2 regions of the Specibacter sp. BI4 genome follow, and region 1 is predicted to be linked to the other one. Evidence: riboswitches for the same ligand, from Rfam matches in the RefSeq annotation. Region 1 holds a riboswitch; the other holds the start of a gene.

Region 1 (8,274 bases):
CCTCGGCCGGGGAACCCTGCGATCGTGGGCCCGTGAAAGGCAAAAGCTAGATCGTGACGGGGCCGCCGGCCGTCTCAAAGGTGACTGACATGATACCCGGGGTGCCGCGTGGGGCGATCCACTCCACGTCAACGTCCTCCAGCGGCGCCTCGACAGGTTCGCCCAGCCACTCGGTGACGCGTTCGGCGCTGCCGGCGATGGTGAGCGAGGAAAGCCTGACGGTGGAGGGGCGCGCCTGCGACGGGTGCAGGGCCGGATCACCCTCCCACTTGAGCATGTAGGGGACCTGTGGGTCGGCGATGAGGCCCTTGATGCCGATCTGCTGCCAGATCAATTCCTGGCCGTCCGGGAACTTGCGGTTGCCGGGGACGGCGCTGCGGCCGAGGCGCTCCTCAAAGGGGACGAGATCGTCCACGGCGACGCACCAGCCCATCCAGCCGCCACCGGCTGCGGAGCGTGCCTGCACGGCCTGGCCGAAGGGTGCCTTGTCCGATGCCGGGTGGTTGAGGCACTCGACAATTTCCAGATAGTGGTGGTCCGTGAGGGGGATGATCATATTGCGTGTGCCGAAGCGCGGGTGGATTCCACCCTTCACAGCCTTGACCCCGAGGGCCGTCGCGATTCGCTCCGTGGTGGCGGCCAATCCATCTGATTCACTGGCGTAAGAAACATGGTCCATTCGCATAGCTTCATCTTGGCACTTTGTGATCAGGCTCTCGACTTAGCGTGCCCTAAGCCACATGGGACGTCAGATCTCGTGCGGATCCGGCGGCGCCGCCCGTGGGGCAGAATTGAGGGGTGACTGATTCTGGAAACACCCCGTTGTCCCTGCCCACCCCTGCCGCCCGGGAGGACCGCATCAGTGCCGCCATTGCCGCGGAGCTGGGTGTCCGGCAGGCCCAGGTTCGCGCCGCGATTGCCTTGATGGACGACGGCGCCAGCGTCCCCTTCATTGCCCGGTACAGAAAAGAGGCCACGGGGACCCTGGACGATGCCCAGCTCCGCGACCTGGAGGAGCGGCTGCGGTACCTGCGCGAGCTCGAGGCCCGCCGAGTGACGGTGCTCGAGACCATCCACGGCCTGGCCAAGTTGACAGCGGAGTTGCGCCGTTCCATCGATGCGGCCGCCACCAAATCCGACCTTGAAGATCTGTACCTGCCGTACAAATCAACCCGCAAGACCAAGGCTGATGCTGCCCGTGAGGCGGGACTGGAACCCCTGCTGGATGCGTTGCTGGCCGATCCGTCCAGATTCCCTGCTGTCGAAGCGGATGCCTTTGTCGACAACGCCCGCGGTGTGGCGAACGCCGACGACGCACTGGCCGGCGCCCGCGCCATCTTGATTGAACGCGCCGGCCAGGACGCCGTGCTCGTGGGCGGGCTGCGCGAGAAACTCTGGAAGACGGGCCGGCTGCGCTCCTCGGCGAAGGCCGGAAAGTCCGTGGACGGTGAAAAGTTCAAGGATTACTTTGACTTTGCCCAGCCTCCGCACACCCTGCCCGGCCACCGCGTGTTGGCGTTGCTGCGCGGCGAAAAGGAAGGCGTGCTGTCGCTGGACTTAGCCGAGGCCGACCCCCGTGATGCAGACGCCCAGGCCCAGGCGCGTTCCCGCTATGAAAGCGCCGTCGCCCATTCCCTGGGCATCACCGAATCCGGCAGGGCGGCCGACTCCTGGCTCATGACCAGCGCCCGGCTCGCATGGCGCACCCGCATCCTGACCCGCCTCTCAGTGGACCTGCGTGTGCGGCTGTTCCAAAGCGCGGAAGAGGAATCGGTGCGGGTTTTCGCCGCCAATCTGCGCGACGTGCTTTTGGCCGCGCCGGCAGGAAACCGCGCCACGCTGGGTCTCGACCCGGGGCTGCGCACGGGCACCAAAGTCGCCATCGTGGACGGCACCGGCAAGGTCGCGGCCACCGACACCATCTATCCCCACGCGCCGGCCAAGCGCTGGAACGAAGCCTTGGCCACGCTGGTGTCCCTGTCGCAACGCCATGGCGTTGAGCTGGTCGCCATCGGCAACGGCACCGCCAGCCGGGAAACAGACAAGCTGGCGGCCGAACTGGTCGCCGAGCTCAAGCGGCTGGCGCCGGACCGCCTGGTCACGAAGCTGGTGGTGTCCGAGGCCGGCGCCTCGGTGTATTCCGCCTCCGCGCTGGCCAGCGCCGAGCTGCCAGGCATGGACGTGTCCCTGCGCGGGGCCGTGTCCATTGCGCGGCGCCTGCAGGATCCGCTGGCCGAATTGGTGAAGATCGACCCCAAATCGATTGGTGTGGGCCAGTACCAGCACGACCTCACCCCGGCGAAACTTGAACGCTCACTGGGCGCCGTGGTGGAGGACTGTGTGAACGCCGTCGGCGTGGACCTCAACACCGCGTCTCCCGCGCTGCTGGCGAGGGTGGCCGGCGTCGGACCGCTGTTGAGCGAAAACATTGTGGCCCACAGGAACGAACATGGACCCTTCACCAAGCGCCGCGAACTGCTCAAGGTTGCCCGGCTTGGCCCGAAGGCCTTTGAACAGTGCGCCGGGTTCCTGCGGATCAGCGGGGGAGCGGAGCCGCTCGACGCGTCCAGCGTGCACCCCGAGGCTTATGGCGTGGCGCGCAAGATCCTCGCCGCGGTGGGTGCGTCGACGGCGGAAATCTCCGGGGGAGTGGGTGCCGCTGCTTCCGTGAACCCGGCCGAATTTGTCGACGGCAGCTTTGGCCTGCCCACGGTGCAGGACATCGTTGCCGAGCTGCAAAAGCCCGGCCGCGACCCCCGCCCCCGCTTTGAAACGGCCACCTTCACCGACGGCATCGAGAAAATCACCGACCTGCGCCCGGGCATGATCCTGGAAGGAACGGTCTCCAATGTGGCGGCGTTTGGCGCCTTTGTTGACATTGGCGTGCACCAGGACGGACTTGTCCACGTCTCAGCCATGAGCAATTCCTTCGTTTCCGATCCACACGCGGTGGTCAAGTCCGGCCAGGTCGTGCGTGTGAAGGTCCTTGAGGTGGAGCCCGAACGCAAGCGCATCTCCCTGACCCTGCGCCTGGATGACGAGGTGGGGGCCGGTGCCAAGGCAGGATCTTCCCAGCCAGGGAAGCCCGACGCCGGCCCCCGGACTTCCGGGCGTCCCTCGCCGAAGGGCGGCGGGACCGATGGCCGCGGACGAGGGCCGGGTAGTCAGCAGGGCACCAAGCAGGGGCCGGGTCAGGGTCCCCGGGGTGCCGGTGCGCAGGGCCGCCCCAACACCGCTGCGCCGTCGGCCGACACCGCCATGGCCGAGGCGCTGCGCCGGGCGGGACTTGGCAAGTAGGTCCGGGTCCGGGCCCATCAGCGTTCCGAAGCAGCCCGGCGGCAGGGGGCGGGCGCTGGCAGGTGCGTGTCCGGCGTCGTCCGTGCCTGCATCCTGCCGCTTCCGCTCCCCGCTCCGCAGATGCGCGCTCATGCAGGCCTGAACTGCTTCGAAACACCACGGGGCCAGCCGCTTGTTCAGCGCAAGCCACCTTTTGGGCCAAAAATCAAGCAGTTCTTCGCTTAAGTCATAAAGTTGTCACAATCTTGCGGCATTGCGGGGTTTCTTCCACACTGGATGCAGGTCATGAGTGTCAGCGCACAGCCCCGGCTTGCTGACCGGCAACCCTCCTTCCGCGGTGGGGTGCCCCGGGTGAGGACCTGGCATCGAACCGACCGGTTCCGGTGCAAGCGCGGGCCATAGATTTCAGGGCCCTCCGGGCAGTCAGTGCCGGAGGGTTTTGTTGCAGGCCTCTAGTGTGAAGGAATCCATCCATGAGTAACGGTTGGTCATTTGAAACCCGTCAGATCCACGTAGGCCAGCAGCCGGACGCCGCCACCGGTGCGCGGGCCCTGCCCATCTACCAGACGACGTCGTTTGTGTTCCCGTCGGCCGAAAGCGCAGCCGCACGGTTCGCCCTCGCCGAGCTGGAGCCCATCTACACCCGCATCGGCAACCCCACCACGGATGCCGTGGAGCAGCGGGTTGCCAACCTTGAAGGCGGTGTCGGTGCCCTGCTGCTCGCCTCGGGCCAGGCCGCAACAACCTTCGCCATCCTCAACGTGGCCGAGGCCGGGGACCACATCGTCTCCAGCCCGAGCGTCTACGGCGGCACGTTCAACCTGCTCGCACACACGCTGAAGCGGCTCGGCATCGAGGTCACGTTTGTCTCCGACCCCGACAACCTGGACGAATGGCGCTCCTCGGTCCGCCCAAACACCAAGGCATTCTTCGGCGAGACGGTGTCCAACCCCCGCCAGGACGTCCTCGACCTGGAAAACATCAGCACCATTGCCCACGAGGCCGGCGTGCCGCTGATCGTTGACAACACCCTTGCCACCCCGTACCTGCTCCGTCCGCTGGAATGGGGTGCCGACATCGTCATCCACTCGGCCACCAAGTACCTGGGCGGGCACGGCACCGCCATTGGCGGCGTGATTGTCGACGGCGGCAAGTTCGACTTCGCTGCCGACCCGGAGAAGTTCCCCGGCTTCAACACCCCTGACGAAACCTACAACGGCCTGGTGTTCGCCCGCGACCTCGGCGTTGGCAGCGCTCTCGGCGCCAACCTGGCCTACATCCTCAAGGCGCGCGTGCAGCTGCTGCGCGACCTCGGCTCCGCCATCTCACCGTTCAACGCCTTCCTCATCGCCCAGGGCATCGAGACGCTGAGCCTGCGCGTTGAACGCCACGTCAGCAACGCCGTGACGGTGGCCGAATGGCTTGAAAAGAACGAAAACGTGGAGGCCGTGGCCTACGCGGGAATCCCCTCCAGCCCCTGGTTTGAGCGCGGACGCAAATACGGGCCCAAGGGCATCGGCGCCATCGTCTCCTTTGACATCAAGGGCGGGGCGGAAGCCGGCAAGCGCTTTGTTGACGGCCTGGAACTGCACTCCCACGTTGCCAACCTGGGCGACGTGCGATCCCTGGTCATCCACCCGGCGTCCACCACGCACGCGCAGCTTTCCCCCGAACAGCAGCTTGCCGCCGGCGTGCGCCCGGGACTGGTGCGACTCTCCGTGGGCCTGGAAAATGTTGCCGACATCATCGCCGACCTTGAAGCCGGGTTCCGCACCGCAAAATCGTCCGTGAGCTGAATGGGCCACGTAATCAAGACGGCAGCGGAGCCCAAGGTGGTGACCCCCGACATTGAAACCGGCACACCCGAGCCGGCCGGCAGTTCGTGGTCAGCCGCCGTCGGCCAGGGCGGCGGGGTGCTGCGTTCGGTCCACATCGGCGCACTGCCGCTGGAGGCCGGAGGCGTGCTGCCCTCGGTGACAATGGCCTTTGAATGCTGGGGGACACTGAACGCCGCCGGCGACAACGCCGTGCTCATCCAACACGCCCTCACCGGAAGCACCCACGTCAGCCGCGGCGATTCCGAGGAAGACGGATGGTGGGAAGGCCTGGTGGGGCCCGGCGCGGTGATCGACACCGACAAATTCTTTGTTGTGTGCGCGAACATCGTGGGCGGGTGCTACGGCACCACCGGCCCGTCCAGCATTGCCGGGGATGGCAGGCCGTACGGCTCCCGCTTCCCGTTCGTGACCATCCGCGACTCTGTCCACGCCGAGGCGCGCCTGGCCGACATCCTTGGTGTCAGCTCCTGGCACGCTGTCATCGGCGGGTCCATGGGGGGCGCGCGGGCGCTGGAGTGGGCGGCCACGTACCCCGGCCGTGTGCAGCGCTGCGCCGTGGTGGCGTCGTGCGCGGCCAGTACGGCCGAGCAAATTGCGTTCGCCCAGGCCCAGGTGCTGGCGATCCGCCAGGACCCGAACTTTGCCGGCGGGGATTATTACGACGGCGCAGCCCCCACCTCAGGCCTGGGGCTCGCCCGACGGATTGCCCACATCACGTACCGCTCAGAAACGGAGATGGAGACGCGCTTTGGCCGCAAGGCCCAGGACGACGGCGGCACCATCAACCACGGGCGGCTCGGGACTGCCGCTGTGGGCAGGTACCAGATCGAAAGCTACCTGGACCATCAGGCACAAAAGCTGGCTGGCAGGTTCGACGCCAACAGCTACATCGCCATCACCGAGGCGCTCATGAGCCACGACGTCACCCGGGACCGCGGCACACTCGAGCAAGCCCTGGCCGTGACGGGCGGCGTTGAATTTCTCGTGGCGGCGGTCAGCAGCGACCGGCTGTACTTCCCGGCACAGTCGGATGCCCTGGCCGCGGCACTGCCGGGCGACGTGCGGGTTGCGCGGATTGATTCGGGCATTGGCCACGACGGCTTCCTCACCGAGGTGGCTGCCGTGGGCGAATTGCTGCAGGAATCCTTCTTCACCCCTTAAACATCAACCCGCTTAAATAACTGCCCCGCAGTTGTGGTTGCTGAATCAACTTAAATAGGTTGATTCGGCAACCACAACTGCGGGGCAGTTGGCTTGGGGGTTAGAAGTTCTTGAAGATTGCCTCGCGGTGGACGGCGTACTGTTCCGCCGTGACTTGGCCGTTGCGGCGGGCGGTGTCCAAGGCGTCAAGCTGGCGCTTGAGCTCCGCCTCGGCCCGCATCCGCTCGTTGGCGAATCCGGTGGTCTGGTGTCCATGGGAATTGTCGTAGTTGCCCAGCGGAACACCATTGAGCAGCGTCCCCGCATACGGGACATTCGCTGTTGGCTGGTGGGCAACACCAACCCGGCCGGCCTGTTTGGTTGCCGCGTACGGGTTGGCCTCGTTTGCACGCTTCTTGCGGGCTGCTGCCTTGGCGAAGGAACTGATGAGGATGATGGCGACGACCACCAGCGCAAAATACGGTTGGATGCTGAACGACGCGGAAGAAGACGCAGCGACACTGCCCTCTGCAAGTGACCCGAGCATGACTGGCACAACACACCTCTTCTTCGTAGGGCGCGAAACCCGCTGCACCTGCTTCCATCCTAGTCGTGAAAGCAGGCGATAATCGGTTGCCCGGGCAGCGCGCTAGGGCTGGGGGCCGAAAATCGGTCCCGGGGTGGGGCGCTTGGCGGTGATTCCGTCACCGGAGGACTGGTGCCGCAGCCTGCGGAGCACCCAGGGGAACAAGAATTCCCTGGCCCAGACAAGGTCCTCGGCACGTGCCACCTGCCATTTTTGCGGCGGCAGCGGCTTGGGTTCCAGGGGCACCAGTGAGTGCCTGATGTTCAGCGCCTGCAGCACCATGATCGCAATCGTGTGGTGGCCCAGCGGGGAGAAGTGCAGCCTGTCACCGGCCCACATCTGTGTGTCGGCCAGCTGTCGCAGCGACCACATGTCGCCGACGACGGCGTCGTGGCGCGTGGCGATGGTGCGCAGATTTTCGTTGTAGATTGCCACCCGCCCGCGGACCATGCCCAATACCGGGGTGTCTCGAATATCGGGGCCGTTGAGCAACAGGACGGTGGCACCGGCCGCCGTCATTTGTCCCACGGCAATATCGAGTTGTTCGGCCAGGGCGTCGGGATCCGAGCCGGGGCGGATCAAGTCGTTGCCGCCGGCCGAAATGCTGATCAAATCGGGTTTGAGCGCCAGCGCGGGCTGCAGTTGCTCGCCAAGAATCTGGCCCAGGAGGCGGCCGCGGATGGCAAGGTTGGCGTACTTGAAGTCTTCGGAGCCGCGGTTGAGCTCCTCCGCCACACGGTCAGCCCAGCCGCGGTTGCCGCCGGGGCTGCTCGGTTCCGGGTCGCCAATGCCCTCAGTAAAGGAGTCGCCCATGGCGACGTAGCGGGTCCAGGGATGCTGTAGCAAAGAATCGTTCACCTACCCATACTGCCCGGTAACCACCCATTTCCGCCACCCCTGTTTTTTGGGCCCGGCACGATTCATGGAAAGATGGGGGTATGAGTGAAACCCCCACAGTCCTTTGGTCACGTCCCGAAAATGAGCGGCCCGGAACACCTCTTCTGGTGATTTTCCACGGCTACGGCGCCGATGAGGCGGACCTGTTCTCGCTGGCATCCCAGCTCCCTGCAGACTTCACGGTGGCCTCCGTCCGCGCGCCGCTGCAGGCTGGCCCGGGCTACGCCTGGTTCCCGCTGCGCAGCGACCTGAGCTATGCGGTGACGTCCGTGACGGAGGCCGCGTCCGACGTCGAACTCTGGCTGGAAAGCGTGCGCACCGATCACACGTCCGTGAGCCTGCTCGGGTTCTCGCAGGGCATGTGCATGGCCACCTCGCTGCTGCGCCACCGCCCCGCCGACTATGCCGCCGTGGTGGGCCTGTCGGGCTTCGTGGTTGACGCCGAGGACGATCCGTTCTTCGACGACGCCGCCGTGGCCGCACGCAAGCCCGACGTTTTCTGGGGCCGGGACCAGG
Region 2 (8,274 bases), 1.9 Mb from region 1:
GTTGGAGAAGTACCAGTCGGCCACGCGGCCGGCCGTGGCCTGGGCCGCGGTGGAGTTCCCGCCGAAGAAGATCTCCGGGTGGGGGCGGCCGGGCACGTCAATGGGGGCCGGCTGCAGGGTGAAGTTGTTGATGTCGTAGTACTTGCCGGACTGGGAGAAGTCCTTCTCGGTCCAGAGCCCGCGCAGGATCTTGATGAATTCCTCGGTGCGCACGTAGCGTTCGTCATGTTCCAGCCAGTCAAGGCCAAAGTTGGTGAACTCGTCCTTGAGCCAGCCGGAGACAATGTTCACTGCGGCGCGGCCGTTGGAGAGGTGGTCGGCGGTGATCATGAACTTTGCCAGCACACCGGGATGCCACATGCCGGGGTGGACGGCGGCAATGACCTTCAACCGTTCGGTGGCGCCCAGCAGTGCCAGCGAGAAGCTGGTGGCCTCGTGCTGCTGGTCGGCGCCGTAGCTGGCTGCGTAGCGGGCCTGCGTCAGGGCGTATTCAAAGCCGGAGTTTTCCGCGATGCGCGCCAATTTTTTGTTGTAGTCAAAGTCCCAGCCGGTGCGCTGCTCGATCGTGGAGACGACCAGGCCACCGGAGACGTTCGGCACCCAATAGGCAAACTTCAACGGTGTGGCGAGTGCTTCGGGTGATGCGGCAATGCTGGACATGGCGAGCTCCTTCGTTGTGCGGCGTCAAGGGGCCGGGCCTCTTAACCACACGGGATGTATCCGACCATTCTTGCAAGCAATGGCCAATCCGCCAAAGAATGTTTAGCCGTATTGCGTTATTCTGCGTGCAGCCCGAACTATCCGCGGATGCCGGCTTCCGCGATCCGTGCGGACCTCGCCGCGCAGATCTGCTCGATGGCGGGGATGCAGGGCTCATTCTGCAGACTCGTGGTGTCGCCCAGCACGGCACCTTCAAACAGTTGCGCCAACAGCCTGCGCATGATCTTCCCCGACCGGGTTTTGGGCACGTCCGGAACAAACACAATGTCGCGCGGCTTGGCGATGGGGCCGATTTGTGCAGCCACATGGGCCCGCAGTTCCGCGGCGGCGGACTCCTGCTCCGGCGTGAACTGTGCCGGCGTCACAGCCCCGGCACCGTCCACTGCTGTCAGCGAGAGGTCATGGGGCACCACAAACGCCGTGGCCGCATGCCCGGTCTTGGCATCGAAGGTGGGGCACACGCCGGCCTCCACGACGCCCGGGTGGGACACCAGTGCCGATTCGATTTCAATCGTGGAGAGCCGGTGCCCGGAAATGTTGATGACATCATCGGTCCGGCCCAGGATCCAAATGTCCCCGTCCTCGTCGAAGCGGGCGCCGTCGCCGGCCAGGAACCAGCCCTGCGCGGCATATTTTTCCCAGTAGGAGCTGAAGTAGCGTTCCGGGTTGCCCCAGACGGTGCGGGCCATGGCCGGGCCGGTGCTGGTGAGCACAATGTTGCCCTGCACCCCGGCCGGGACGGTTCTGCCGCCGTCGTCCACCACATCCACGGCGACACCTGGCAGTGCGCGGGTGCCGCAGCCCGGCTTGAAGGCCGCATCGTCCTGCCGCGGGGAGAGGATGGTGGCGCCAGTCTCCGACTGCCACCACGTGTCAACCATGGGGATGCCGCGCGAAGGATCGCCGGGGACCAGCGAATCGCGTCCCACCTGGCTGCGCAGCCAACGCCACGCCTCCGGGTTGACGGCCTCGCCCACGGTTCCGGCCAGCCGGATGGAGGAAAGGTCATGATGGGCCGGCACGCCGTCGGGGAACCAGCCCATGAGGGAACGAACCAGGGTGGGGGCCGTGTAGTAGCTGGTGACCTTGTAGCGTTCGATGATGTCAAAGTGCCGGCCGGGGTGCGGGGCGTTGGGCACGCCCTCGTAGATCACCTGGGTGACGCCGTTGGACAGCGGCCCGTAGATCTCGTAGGTGTGTGCAGTGACCCAGGCCAGGTCAGCCGTGCACCAGTGCACATCGCTGTCGCGCAGGGCCGGGTCGGGGTTGCTGAACAGGAACTCGTGGCTCCAGGAAGCCTGGGTCAGGTAGCCGCCGGTGGTGTGGACCAGGCCCTTGGGCTGGCCGGTGGTGCCGGAGGTGTACATGATGAACAGCGGGGTCTCGGCGTCGAACGCCTGAGCCTTGTGCACGCGGGGTGCGGTTTCGACGGCGTCATGCCACCAGACATCCCGGCCCGGGGTCCACGGCACGGTGTCCAGCGCATCGGCAGGGGTGGTGCGATTGATGACGAGCACATGCTCGATGGCGTTGCGCCCGCCCACAGCCAAGTCCGCGTGGCCCTTGACCGGGACGACGGTGCCGCGGCGGTACTGGCCGTCGGTGGTGACGAGCAGTTTGGCGCCGGTGTCCTCGACCCGGAATTTCAGGGCTTCGGCGGAGAAGCCACCAAACACGAGCGAGTGCACGGCCCCGATCCTGGCGCAGGCGAGCGTGATGACAATCGTTTCCACCAGCACCGGCAGGTAGATGACCACGCGGTCGCCGGGGCCGATGCCCAGAGCTTCCAGCGCGTGGGCGGCCTGGCTGACCAGTTCGGTCAGTTCGAGATAGCTGATGCTCCGGCGGTCGCCGGGCTCGCCCTCAAAGTGCAGCGCGACCTTGCCGCCGTTGCCTGCGGCCACATGCCTGTCCGTGCAGTTGACTGCGGCGTTGAGTTTGCCGCCCTCGAACCAGCGGATCTCCGGTCCGCGCCTGGCTGCCGGGTCTGCCGGTGTTGAGGTGTGGACGGTGTGCCAGGGTTGGGCCCAGTCGAGCCGGCCGGCCGCGGCCGCCCAAAAATCGAGGCGGTTCGTTTCGCTTGTTTCCGTTGTCATGACCATTTGCGCACAGCCCATTTCTCCGCCAGGCCCAGCAGGGCGTCGGTGGCCTTGCCGAGAACTGCCAGCAGCACGATGGCCAGGAGCAGTCTGTCGGTGCGGCCGTTGTTTTGTGAATCCGTCAACAGGAAGCCCAGCCCCATGGAGGAGGCGATCAGTTCGGCAGCAACCAGGAACAGCCAGGCCTGGGCCAGGGCCAGGCGCAGCCCGGAGAAGATGGCCGGGACGACTGCCGGCAATTGCACTGTGGTCAACAGCTTGATGCCCTTCAGGCCAAAGGCGCGGGCGGCCTCCACAAGGTTTTTGTCCACGTGGCGCAGGGCCAGGGACACAGTGGTGAACACCGGGAAAAACGCCCCAATCACAATCAAGGTGACCTTTGAGTCCTCGCCGATTTTCATCCACAGGATCAGCAGCGGCACCCATGCCAGTGACGGGACGGCCCGCAAGGCGCCGATCGTGGGGCCCAGCAACACCTCGGCGGCCTTGGAGAGCCCAACCAGGGCGCCAAGTGAAATACCCAGGGCGGCGCCGGCAACAAATCCGATGAGCACCCGCTGCGTGGAGATCGCCACATGGCCGAACAGTTCGTTGCGCCCGATGAGCTCGGTCCCGGCCTCAAGCACGGCCCGGGGTGCCGGCAGCTGGACGGGTGAGAAGAGTCCGGCGGCCGTGCTCAGCTGCCAGGCCAGCAATATCAGGGCCGGCAGCAGCAGGCCCAGACCCAGCCGGGCCCAGCCGTTGGCCAGGTTCCGGCCAGACCAGTTGCGGCGCGCGGTCGTCGTGGTGGTGGCTGTCATCAGGATTCCTTGATCGAATCGGGATTTGCCTTCACGGCCAGGGAATCATCCAGGAGGGTTTCCAGGGCGGTGTCGACCTCAGCCTGTGTCTTGACGTCGCCGAGCTCCACAAAGGTGGGCCCGATCTTTGCCAGCACGGCGCGCTGCTTGTCCCCGGGAATCCCGGACACGTCGAGGTTGCTGCGCTCGAGAATGACGGTTTTGGCCACTGCCGGCTTGAGTCCTGCGGCGTCGGCGAGGATTTGTGCCGTTTCTTCGGGGTTGGCCGCAGCCCAGACGCGGGCCTTTTCGTAGGCGTCGACAACTGTCTGCGCCAGTTCGGGCTTTTCCTTCAGGAACGACTCGGTGGCGTTGAGGAAACCGTAGGTGTTGAAATCCAGATTCCGGTAGAAGAGTGTGGCGCCTTCTTGTTCGGCTGTGGCCATGATGGGATCCAAACCGGACCAGGCGTCGACGGAACCGTTCGCCAGGGCTGCGCGGCCGTCGGCATGCTGGAGGTTCTCCACTGTCACGTCCTTGGTGCTCAGGCCGGCCTCTTCCAGTGCCTGGACCAGGAAGAAGTACGGATCGGTGCCCTTGGTTGCGGCCACCGACTTGCCCTTGAGATCGGCAACCGAGGTGATGGCGGAGCCCTTGGCGGTAACCAGTGCCGCCCATTCGGGCTGGGAGTAGAGAGAGATGGTCTTGATGGGTGAGCCGTTGGCGCGGGCCAGCAGCGCCGCGGAACCCGCGGTGGAACCGACATCGACGGCTCCGGCGCGCAGGGCCTCGTTGGCCTTGTTTGAACCTGCCGACTGCAGCCACTTCACCGTGACGCCCTTGTCCGCCAAGGTCGCCTCCAGCCAGCCCTTTTCCTTGATGACGAGGCTCAGCGGGTTGTAGGTGGCAAAGTCGAGGGTCAGCGTGCCGGATCCGCCGCTGTTGCCGGCGGCGTCGAAGGCTGCGTTTTCACCGGCGCAGCCGGCCAGGGCGAGCGTGGAGACGGCGGCTGCGACGCTCAGGAAGGAGCGGCGGTTGACAGAGCGTGAAACAGGCATGATGGTCCTAAAAATGGTTGCGGTGGTGAAAGTGCGGGAGCGCTGGAATGGGGAGGTTAGTGGCCGTCGACGCCGAGGCTGGCCAACAGCGAACTGCGCAGCCCGGCCAGCTCCGTTGACGCCCGGTTGCGGGGTCGCGGGCCGGGCACGTCCACCGTGCGCACAATGGTCGACCCGGCGCGGCCGCTCCCGTCGGAGCCGAGCAGGATGATGCGGTCGGCAAGCTGCAGCGCCTCGTCAACGTCGTGGGTGACCAGCAGGACAGTTGCCGGCTCGGCGGCGTGCACGTCCAGCAGCAGATCCTGCATCGTAATCCGGGTCAGGGCGTCCAAGGCGCCGAAGGGCTCATCCAGCAGCAAAACGCCTGGATTGCGGGCGAGGGCACGGGCCAGGGACGCCCGTTGTGCCATGCCGCCGGAGACCTCCCGCGGCCTGTGCCCGGCGAAATCTGACAGGCCCACCAGTTTGAGCAGGTTTTGCACCGTTTGGCGGCTGCGGGTGGCGTCGGCGCTGGTGGGCACACCAATCGCCACGTTCCCGGCGATCGACTTCCATGGCAGCAGGCGGGGCTCCTGGAATGCCACGGCACAGCGCGAATCGATGCCGGACACGGCCGTTCCGTCGATGGAGACGGTGCCGGCGCTCGGGGCATCGAGCCCGGCGACGGCACGCAGAAGGGTGGATTTCCCACAGCCGGAGGGTCCGAGCAAGGCGACGATTTCTCCGGCTCGCACGTCAAAGGAGACATTGCGGAGCACTGTGTGGGTGCCGGCCCCGGAGCCAAAGGAACGGCCCAGGTCCTGAAAGGACACCGGCATGGCGGCCGTGCCCTGCGGATCGGAGACTGCCGGGGAGGCTGGTGCGGGTGGCGAAAGCAAAGCAGACATGGGAACACTCCATCGGTGCTGGCGGTAGCACCCTGCCGGTATCAACACCCGGGAAGGGTGCCGACCAGGGTTGCTGCGGCGTCGTTGAGCCAGATCTCTCAGCCGCTCGGGATGGTCACCTTTAGACTAGGTCCCCGCACCGGACCGGCAGAAATTGGATGGCCTGCCGCGGTTCGCGGAGCGTAACAATTCAATTGGCCGAGCGCTGCAGGGACGGCATAAGCTCAGATCATGGCACATGCAAACGACCCCGCAACCATTCGCCGCCTGCTGACGACGCCGGGCCGCTGGGCTGTGGTTGGATTGTCCAGCAACCCCCGCCGCGCCGCCGTCGGCGTCTCCTTGTTTCTGCAGCGGCACCTGGGCCAGGAGATCATCCCTGTCAGCTTGAAGGGCGACGACGTCCACGGCGCCAAGGGTTATAAAACACTGGCCGAGATCCCGGGAAGCATTGATGTTGTTGACTGTTTCGTGAATTCCACGAAGGTGGGCGCCGTGGTTGACCAGGCAATTGCCGTGGGCGCCCGGGCCGTCTGGCTGCAGCTGGGCGTCATTGACGAGGCGGCGGCACAGCGGGCAGCGGACGCCGGCCTGGATGTCGTCATGGACACCTGCCCCAAAATTGAGGCTGCGGCACTGGGCCTTTAGCCGCCCCACCCTGGCGGCAATGGTGGGCCACAACCCAGCACTGCCGCCATTGCGGAGCCGGACTATTTCCAGAGACGCTTGCTGGCCAGGCGGGCGCCGTCCCCAAGGGCCGACAGCTTGGCTGCGGCAATCTGTGGATGGACGCGGCCGCCCAGGCCGCAATCCGTGGAGGCGATGATGCTTTCACGCCCCACGACTGAGGCAAAGCGTTCAATCCGGTCGGCCACCAGCTCCGGGTGTTCAACCACGTTCGTTGCGTGCGAGACGATGCCGGGCACAATTGACTTGCCCTCGGGCAGCTTGGTGTCCTGCCAGACTTTCCACTCATGTTCGTGGCGGGCGTTGGCAGCCTCGAAGGAATACGACCCAGCATTGATCTGGAGCATGGTGCCAACCAGCTCGGGGAACGGCAGGTCGGTGGTGTGCGGGCCGTGCCAGGAACCCCAGCACAGGTGGAAACGGATCTGGTCCTCCGGCAGCCCGCGCAGTGCGTAGTTCAACGCCTCAACCCTGATCTGGGTGAACTTGAGGTAGTCCTCAACCGACGGGGCCGGGGTGATCTGGTCCCAGTTCTCCGCGATCGAGGGGTCATCGATCTGAAGTGTCAGACCGGCATTGATGACGGCAGTGTATTCCTCCCGCAGCACGTCGGCACAGGCGTAGATGAATTCTTCCTCCGTCGCATAAAATTCGTTGGAAATGCGGGAGGCGCTGCCGGGGGACAGGGCTGCCACGAATCCTTCCGCGACGTTTGCCCGGGACATTCCGGTGGTGAGATTCTTGATGTCGGAGGCGACGGCGTCGTGCCCGGTGTAGACCAGCGGGCCGGTGCATTTCGGGAACAGTTTTGCGCCGGCGGAGAAGATGCCGGAGGCGGGGTCGTTGTAGGCCTCGGCAAAAATGGCACGGTCTCGGCGGTGCACAAAGCCCGTCAGTGCAACGTTGCCGGGCGTCGACTCGACGGCGTCAACAGCCCATTTCTGGTCCGCATCCAGCTCCAGTCCGCCCATGCGGGCAAAGGAGTAGGACCACCAGGCGCCGTAATCGACGGCGGTGGACATGGCATGACCGAATTCGCCGTCGTTGACGATGTCAATTCCGGTGGCTTGTTGGCGTGCCACCACGTCAACGACGGACTCCTCCAGCAGCAACTCAAATTCCGCCGTGGCACCATCGGCTTCCTTCACCTCATTGGCGGCGAGCAGGGCAGGGGTGCGGGGCAGCGAACCCGCATGGCTGGTGCGGATGTGGGTGGTATTTAAAGACACGATTGGTTTCCTTTCCATCGTTTCTGGCGGTAGCACCGTACCTTGGCCCGCCGCATCAATTCGGCGGGCATTGGATGGTTGCTGCGGCGTCAACAAGCCAGGTCTCTCGGCCGCTCTGGATGGGATGTGTGTCAGCCTAGCGCCCGGAAACGCCCGGCAAAAAATTGTCTGCCGGATGTGACGCCCGGGGTCCGGCCGGCAGTTCCCGTCGGCAAATCGCCGAGGGGACTGGCGCCATCCCTGCGGCTCGGGATTATGCTCGGACCATGGCGCAAATCACAGGGCCGCGCGTCTCCGGGCACCCTCGGCCGGTGGCCCCCCACACTGAACGCCCGGAAGGAAGACATGCCGCAGCACCTTGACCGTTCCCGCCACCGGCAGCGCTGGATGGGGTTGTTCATCGTCGCATTGGCCGTTGCGCTGGTGGTCGGCGGCCTCTGGTGGGTCGCCGCAACGGCCGGCCCGGCCGGGGATGCAGCCGCGGCGGCTGCCACCACCGGGACTGCGGGCAGCAGCGCGACGGCGGCCCCGTCAGCCCCGGCGACCACGGCGAAAACTGGTGCGGCGGACCCGACGGAAGCTCCGGCGTCGGACACTGCCCCAATCACGCCGGCGGTCGATCCGGTGACGGGGCGGGTCAGCACCCTCGACGGGATCGTACCGGACTATGTGCTGCCACCCATCGAAAATGGTCTGGCCCCGGTGCTGACAAAGGTGCCCACCGAGCAAATGGTGGTGTTCCTGACCATCGACGACGGCGCCGTGAGGCGGGACTCGGACCTGGCGCTGCTGGAGGAGAGCGGCATCAAGGCGTC

What was found. Region 1 has a riboswitch for S-adenosylmethionine ahead of AC1L6K_RS16490 (bifunctional o-acetylhomoserine/o-acetylserine sulfhydrylase). Riboswitches for the same ligand answer to the same signal wherever they lie in the genome.
Region 2: linked by a shared signal. The riboswitch ahead of AC1L6K_RS03915 (ABC transporter ATP-binding protein) and the one ahead of AC1L6K_RS16490 (bifunctional o-acetylhomoserine/o-acetylserine sulfhydrylase) in region 1 are both predicted to bind S-adenosylmethionine.

What each region holds. Positions count from the first base shown of each region.
Region 1 is NZ_CM155265.1:3,591,499-3,599,772, reverse strand. Features, by position in the region: gene AC1L6K_RS16500 (VOC family protein) at 47-685, opposite strand; gene AC1L6K_RS16495 (Tex family protein) at 799-3,297, shown strand; SAM riboswitch class IV at 3,579-3,695, shown strand; gene AC1L6K_RS16490 (bifunctional o-acetylhomoserine/o-acetylserine sulfhydrylase) at 3,771-5,093, shown strand; gene metX (homoserine O-acetyltransferase MetX) at 5,094-6,296, shown strand; gene AC1L6K_RS16480 (hypothetical protein) at 6,397-6,822, opposite strand; gene AC1L6K_RS16475 (SGNH/GDSL hydrolase family protein) at 6,925-7,674, opposite strand; gene AC1L6K_RS16470 (alpha/beta hydrolase) at 7,800-8,274, shown strand, end outside.
Region 2 is NZ_CM155265.1:825,396-833,669, forward strand. Features, by position in the region: gene sfnG (dimethylsulfone monooxygenase SfnG) at 1-660, opposite strand, end outside; gene AC1L6K_RS03900 (acetate--CoA ligase) at 798-2,816, opposite strand; gene AC1L6K_RS03905 (ABC transporter permease) at 2,813-3,619, opposite strand; gene AC1L6K_RS03910 (aliphatic sulfonate ABC transporter substrate-binding protein) at 3,619-4,656, opposite strand; gene AC1L6K_RS03915 (ABC transporter ATP-binding protein) at 4,713-5,543, opposite strand; SAM riboswitch class I at 5,550-5,661, opposite strand; gene AC1L6K_RS03920 (CoA-binding protein) at 5,775-6,191, shown strand; gene AC1L6K_RS03925 (cobalamin-independent methionine synthase II family protein) at 6,254-7,459, opposite strand; SAM riboswitch class I at 7,471-7,585, opposite strand; gene AC1L6K_RS03930 (polysaccharide deacetylase family protein) at 7,805-8,274, shown strand, end outside.